Regions from separate parts of the Streptomyces sp. NBC_00094 genome, predicted to be linked through region 2. Evidence: riboswitches for the same ligand, from Rfam matches in the RefSeq annotation. Region 2 holds a riboswitch; the other holds the start of a gene.
What was found. Region 2 has a riboswitch for ZMP and ZTP ahead of glyA (serine hydroxymethyltransferase). Riboswitches for the same ligand answer to the same signal wherever they lie in the genome.

Region 1 (3,506 bases), 4.4 Mb from region 2:
CGAGGAGGACGCGGACCTTGGGGCCGGTCACGGGTCGCGGTTCCGTACCGTCGTGGACCACGAGCGAACCGAGCAGTCCGAACTTCACCACCATGCCCCCGCATCCGGTAGACGGGCCCGCCCTGCGGCGGATCCCGGCGCCGTCCATCGTACGGTTCGGCCCCCCCTTGATTGATCAAAGCGGCCGGGGGTTACCATATGAGCGCCGCCTAGCTCGAAAGATAAACTTGTGACTGTCAATGACGACTCGTTCACCAGCTGGAAGAACCGCGAGGAGATCGCGGAGTCGATGATCCCGATCATCGGGAAGCTGCACCGGGAGCAGGACGTCACCGTCCTGGTCCACAGCCGCTCCCTGGTGAACAAGTCGGTGGTCAGCATCCTCAAGACCCACCGCTTCGCCCGGCAGATCGACGGCGAGGAGCTCTCGGTCACCGAGACGCTTCCGTTCCTCCAGACGCTCACGACGCTCGACCTGGGCCCGTGCCAGATCGACATCGGCGTGCTGGCCGCGGACTACAAGACCGACGACCGCGGTCTCTCCGTGGCCGAGTTCACCGCCGAGGCCGTCGCCGGCGCCACCGGCGAGAACAAGATCGAGCGCCGTGACGGCCGCGACGTCGTCCTGTACGGCTTCGGCCGCATCGGCCGCCTCGTCGCCCGCCTCCTCATCGAGAAGGCCGGTTCCGGCAACGGTCTGCGCCTCCGCGCGATCGTCGTCCGTGGCGGTGGCGAGCAGGACCTCGTGAAGCGCGCCTCGCTGCTGCGCCGCGACTCCATCCACGGTCAGTTCCAGGGCACGATCACGGTCGACGAGGCGAGCAGCACGATCGTCGCCAACGGCAACACGATCAAGGTGATCTACGCCAACGACCCGTCCGAGGTCGACTACACGGCGTACGGCATCGACAACGCCATCCTGATCGACAACACCGGCAAGTGGCGGGACCGCGAGGGCCTCTCCAAGCACCTGCGCCCCGGCATCGACAAGGTCGTCCTGACCGCGCCCGGCAAGGGTGACGTGCCGAACATCGTGCACGGCGTCAACCACGAGACGGTCAAGCCGGACGAGAAGATCCTGTCCTGCGCCTCCTGCACCACCAACGCGATCGTCCCGCCGCTGAAGGCCATGGACGACGAGTACGGCGTGCTGCGCGGCCACGTGGAGACGGTCCACTCGTTCACGAACGACCAGAACCTCCTGGACAACTACCACAAGGCCGACCGCCGTGGCCGTTCCGCGCCGCTGAACATGGTGATCACCGAGACCGGTGCCGCCTCGGCCGTCGCCAAGGCCCTGCCGGACCTCAAGGCCCCGATCACCGGCAGCTCCATCCGCGTGCCGGTTCCGGACGTCTCGATCGCGATCCTGAGCCTGCGCCTCGGCCGCGAGACCACCCGCGAGGAGGTCCTGGAGTACCTCCGCGACGTCTCGCTGCACTCGCCGCTGAAGCGCCAGATCGACTTCACCACGGCCCCCGACGCCGTCTCGATGGACTTCGTCGGCTCGCGCCACGCGTCGATCGTGGACGCCGGCGCGACCAAGGTCGACGGCGACAACGCGATCCTCTACCTGTGGTACGACAACGAGTTCGGCTACTCGTGCCAGGTCATCCGGGTCGTCCAGCACGTCTCCGGCGTGGAGTACCCGACCTTCCCGGTCCCGGCGGTCTGATCCTCGGGATTCCCGAGCTCACCACCGCACGACCGCGCGCCGCACGTCCCGTACGGGAGGTGCGGCGCGCGGCGTTTCCGTCGTGCGGGTAGCATCGTGCCCGCCGCGACTGGCGAAGGTGGATCACCACCGGGGAGCGGCAGTTGATCCCGCTGTTCCCGCGTGAGCGTCGACCGCCTGGGCGCCTGCGTCAGTGATGTCCCGCTGACCCAGGAGGTCTTGAGATGGAACTGCGTTACGGCATCAATCCCCAGCAGCTGGTGGCGACCACCGCGCCGGTGGTGCCCGGGAACCTGCCGGTCAGGGTGGTGAACGGCAGCCCGTCCTACATCAACCTGCTGGACGCGCTGAACAGTTGGCAGCTGGTACGGGAGGCGAGCGCCGTCCTCGGACGGCCGGCCGCCGCCTCCTTCAAGCACGTCTCGCCGGCCGGGGCGGCGGTGGCCGGCCCCGTCGACGAGGTGACCGCCGAGCTGTACGGCGTCGACCGCGACCGTGTCGGTGCGCTCACCAGCGCCTATCTCCGGGCCCGTGACGCCGATCCGAAGTCCTCGTACGGCGACTTCGCCGCCGTCTCGCACCCGGTCGACGCCGAACTCGCCGAGCTGCTGACCCGGGTGGTCTGCGACGGTGTCATCGCCCCCGGCTACGCTCCCGGCACCGTCGAGACCCTCAGCCGGAAGAAGAGCGGCCGCTTCCTGGTCATGGAAGCCGACGAGACCTTCACCCCGCCGGGCCAGGAGGCCCGGGAGGTGTTCGGTGTGCGGCTGACGCAGCAGCGCGACGACGTACCGCTCTCCCCCGCGCTCCTGGACGACGTCGTGTGCGGTGAGCTCACGACGGCGGCCTCGGAGGACCTCCTGCTCGGACTGGCGGTGCTGCGCTACACCCAGTCCAACTCGGTCTGTTACGTACGCGGCGGGGCGACGCTCGGGATCGGCGCCGGGCAGCAGTCCCGGGTGGACTGCACCCGGCTGGCGGGCGCGAAGACCGACACGTGGTGGCTGCGCCGCCACCCCGCCGTCCGCGCGCTCGCCTTCCGGCCCGGTGTCCGCCGCCAGGACCGGATCAACTGGCAGATCCGGTTCGTCGAGGGCGACCTCACCCCGGACGAGCGCGAGCGCCTGTCCGGGGCCCTGTCCGTGCCCGCCCCCGACCTCACCGACCGGCAGCGCACCGAGTGGCTCGCGGAGCTGACCGGGGTGGCGTTCGCCTCGGACGGCGCGCTGCCCTTCCGGGACAACGTCGACCACGCGCGCCGGCACGGCGTCACCGCCGTCGCCGAACCCGGCGGGTCGATCCGCTCCACCGACGTGGAGGACGCCTGCCGCGAGCACGGGATCACGCTCGCGCGCACCGGGCTGAGGCTCTTCCACCACTGATCGGCGCGCTTACGGGACCCAGTGGTTCCCGGAGGCCGTGATCATGACCTGGAGCTGGATGCTGGCCGAGAAGTAGCTGCTCGTGTCGACCGGCGTGGCCAGCATCTTGTTCCAGAGGGCGTCCAGCCATGCCTGGCTGCCCGGGTCCGTCATGGCCGCCACGGCGAACGGGGCGAAGAAGGCCGCCTCGCTGCCCGCCGAGATCTGGGTGCCGTTGAGCTTGTAGCCGATGGCGATCTTGTTCGGGTCGCCGCCGGTCTTCGTCTTGATCCAGGTGTTCAGCTTCCGTGCGGCGGCGAGCGACGTGGCGTCCCCGCTGGTCACGGCGTCGTCGGCGATGCGCCACGGGGTACGACAGGCGTTCCACCAGTACGCGCCGTCGTTGGGGTCCTCCAGGACCTGGCCCGGGGCGGGCTTGGGCGTGGTGTTGGTGTCGACGACGAAGTCGG
Region 2 (3,506 bases):
GTGATCAGCCTCTGCTGGCGCGACGGGGAGCGGACGGTCCGGCTGGACGAGTTCCCGGCCCGTCTCGACATCGGCTTCGCCAAGGAGGTCAGGACGCAGCCGCGGTGGGTGGACCTCCCGGACGGCGCCCAGGGGTACTGGTTCGCGGCGCCGCACCTGCTGACCTTCCCGCTGACGGACGGGACGGGCTCGGTGTGGACCCACGAGGTCCGTACGGCGGGCCCCACGCTCCTCTGGACGAGGAACGGGGGCGCGCTCACCTTCCGCCTGGAAGGCATACCGGACCCGGAGGAGGCCCGGCGGACGGCGGAGTCGACCGGCTGACGGGCCGGGTCACGCGGACCGGACCGCGCCGGGCCCGGACCGGGTCACGTCGGACCGGGTCGGGTCACGCCGGACCGGACCGCGTCGGACCGGACCGGGTCACGTCCGCCCGGGTCGCGTCCGCCCGGGTCGGGTCCGCCCGGGTCGGGTCGGGTCAGGTCAGGTCGGGAGGCCCGGGGCCGGGTAGGTGGAGAGGAGGTCGGCGACCTCCTTGCGGATGAGGCCGAGCGTTTCCTCGTCGCCCGTGCCTGCGGCGGCGACACCGCGGTCGATCCACTCCGCGACCTGGGCCATGTGCTCCGTACCGAGACCACGGGAGGTGAGGGAGGGGGTGCCGATGCGGACGCCGGAGGGGTCGAAGGGCTTCCGGGGGTCGTACGGGACGGTGTTGTAGTTGACGACGATCCCCGCCCGGTCGAGGGCCTTCGCGGCGATCTTGCCCGGGACCTGCTTGGGCGTGAGGTCCATCAGGATCAGGTGGTTGTCGGTGCCGCCGGAGACCAGGTCGAAGCCGCGGGCGAGGAGTGCCTCGGCGAGGGCCTTGGCGTTGGCGACGACGGCGTGGGCGTAGTCACGGAAGGAGGGCTGGGCCGCCTCGCGGAGGGCGACGGCGATGGCCGCGGTGGTCTGGTTGTGCGGGCCGCCCTGGAGGCCGGGGAAGACGGCCTTGTCGAGGGCCTTGGCGTGCTCCTCGCGGGACATCAGCATCGCGCCGCGCGGGCCGCGCAGGGTCTTGTGGGTGGTCGTGGAGATCACGTCGACGTGCGGGACCGGGGACGGGTGGGCGCCGCCCGCGATGAGGCCGGCGATGTGGGCGACGTCGGCGACGAGCACGGCGCCTGCCTCGCGGGCGATCTCGCCGAAGGCGGCGAAGTCGATCGTGCGGGGCAGCGCGGTGCCGCCGCAGAAGATCACCTTCGGGCGTTCCCTGAGGGCGATCTCGCGGACCTCGTCGAGGTCGATGAGGCCCGTGTCCTGGCGTACGCCGTACTGGACGCCCCGGAACCACTTGCCGGTGGCGGAGACGCCCCAGCCGTGGGTGAGGTGACCGCCCATCGGCAGGGCCATGCCCATGACGGTGTCGCCGGGCTCGGCGAAGGCGAGGTAGACGGCGAGGTTGGCCGGGGAGCCGGAGTAGGGCTGGACGTTGGCGTGGTCGACGCCGAAGAGCGCCTTGGCGCGCTCGACGGCGAGGGTCTCGACCCGGTCGATGTTCTGCTGGCCCTCGTAGTAGCGGCGGCCGGGGTAGCCCTCGCTGTACTTGTTCTGGAGGACGGTGCCGGAGGCTTCGAGGACGGCGGCGGAGACGTAGTTCTCGCTGGGGATGAGGCGGAGGGTCTCGCCCTGGAGCCGTTCCTCGGCGCCGACGAGGGCGGCGAGTTCGGGGTCGGCCGTGGCGAGGGCGGGGTGCTGCTGGGGCGTGGTCACGATGGTGTCCTCCGGGCGTTGCGGCGGGTCCCGGGACACTGCGGTGAGAGGCGCGGCGCCACGCGGGACTGTCGGGTCCCGTGACGCCCAGGCGAGCGGCGCCTCGTGTGGTCTGCCGCGCACGGCTCCCCCGGGGTCGCTTCCCCGTACGCCAGTCGCCGTGCGTGTTTCCAGACTAGCGGGCGCGCCGTCGTCGAGGTTTCCACGTCCGGCATACGAGCGACGATAAGAAGGGGAGCCACGAGCCACCCCATGAGCCGCAGGACGAACGGAGATCCCGTGTCGAGAACGCAAGACGCGATCGCTTCCGCGGAGGCGCACAGCGCTCACAACTACCACCCCCTTCCGGTCGTCGTCGCCTCGGCGGACGGGGCCTGGATGACCGATGTCGAGGGGCGCCGCTATCTGGACATGCTCGCCGGGTACTCGGCGCTCAACTTCGGGCACGGCAACCGGCGGCTGATCGAGGCCGCGAAGGCGCAGCTGGAGCGCGTGACGCTCACCTCGCGCGCCTTCCACCACGACCGCTTCGCCGAGTTCTGCACGCAGCTCGCGGAGTTGTGCGGCAAGGAGGCGGTGCTGCCGATGAACACGGGGGCGGAGGCGGTCGAGACGGCCGTGAAGACCGCCCGGAAGTGGGGGTACGAGGTGAAGGGCGTGCCGGACGGGCACGCGAAGATCGTGGTCGCGGGGAACAACTTCCACGGCCGGACGACGACGATCGTCAGCTTCTCCACGGACCACGAGGCGCGCGACCACTTCGGCCCGTACACGCCGGGGTTCGAGATCGTTCCGTACGGGGACCTGACGGCGCTCGACGCCGCGGTCACCGAGAACACGGTGGCGGTGCTGCTCGAACCGATCCAGGGCGAGGCGGGTGTCCTGGTGCCGCCGGCCGGCTATCTGCCGGGCGTCCGGGAGCTGACGCGGCGGCGGAACGTGCTGTTCATGGCGGACGAGATCCAGTCGGGCCTCGGCCGGACGGGCAGGACGTTCGCGTGCGAGCACGAGGGCGTGGTGCCGGACGTGTACATCCTGGGGAAGGCGCTGGGCGGCGGGGTGGTGCCGGTGTCGGCGGTGGTCGCCGACCGTTCGGTGCTCGGGGTGTTCCGGCCGGGCGAGCACGGGTCGACCTTCGGCGGGAATCCGCTGGCCTGCGCGGTGGCCCTGGAGGTGATCGCGATGCTGCGGACGGGCGAGTTCCAGGAGCGGGCGACGGAGCTGGGCGAGCACCTCCACTCCGAGCTGGGGCTGCTGGTGGGCGGCGGCGCGGTGGAGGCGGTGCGCGGACGCGGCCTGTGGGCCGGGGTGGACATCGCCCCGGCCCGGGGCACGGGCCGGGAGATCTCGGAGAAGTTGATGGAGCGGGGGGTCCTGGTGAAGGACACCCACGGCTCGACGATCCGGATCGCGCCGCCGCTGGTCATCTCGAAGGAGGACCTGGACTGGGGCCTCGAACAGCTGAGGGGGGTGCTGTCGGACTGACCGAGTCCACTTGAGTAGGGGCGGCCCGCGCCACCGCGCGGGCCGGGCCAGGGGACAACTCGGGGCATTGACACGACAGTTGGTCTAGGCCAATGATGCCGCCATGCCGAGACTCCGTCTGCGTCACGCCCTGCGTGCCGCGCTCGCCGCCCTCGTTCCGGTCGCGCTCCTCGGCGCGTTCACGGGACCCGCGCACTCCGCCCCGAAGGCGGCCTGGCCCGAGCCCGTCCCGGTGGTCTCGCACGTCGAGACCACCGACCCGGTCGTCT

Region 1: it holds a riboswitch for ZMP and ZTP, as region 2 does, so the genes downstream of both, OG580_RS02645 (phosphoribosylaminoimidazolecarboxamide formyltransferase) here and glyA (serine hydroxymethyltransferase) in region 2, are expected to answer to the same signal.

The regions. Positions count from the first base shown of each region.
Region 1 covers NZ_JAPEMB010000001.1:590,582-594,087, forward strand. The annotation lists gene OG580_RS02635 (BTAD domain-containing putative transcriptional regulator) at 1-94, opposite strand, end outside; gene OG580_RS02640 (glyceraldehyde-3-phosphate dehydrogenase) at 230-1,675, shown strand; ZMP/ZTP riboswitch at 1,771-1,865, shown strand; gene OG580_RS02645 (phosphoribosylaminoimidazolecarboxamide formyltransferase) at 1,900-3,057, shown strand; gene OG580_RS02650 (glycosyl hydrolase family 8) at 3,067-3,506, opposite strand, start outside.
Region 2 covers NZ_JAPEMB010000001.1:4,986,515-4,990,020, reverse strand. The annotation lists gene OG580_RS22210 (hypothetical protein) at 1-324, shown strand, start outside; gene glyA (serine hydroxymethyltransferase) at 484-1,752, opposite strand; ZMP/ZTP riboswitch at 1,831-1,921, opposite strand; gene rocD (ornithine--oxo-acid transaminase) at 2,032-3,237, shown strand; gene OG580_RS22195 (polysaccharide deacetylase family protein) at 3,341-3,506, shown strand, end outside.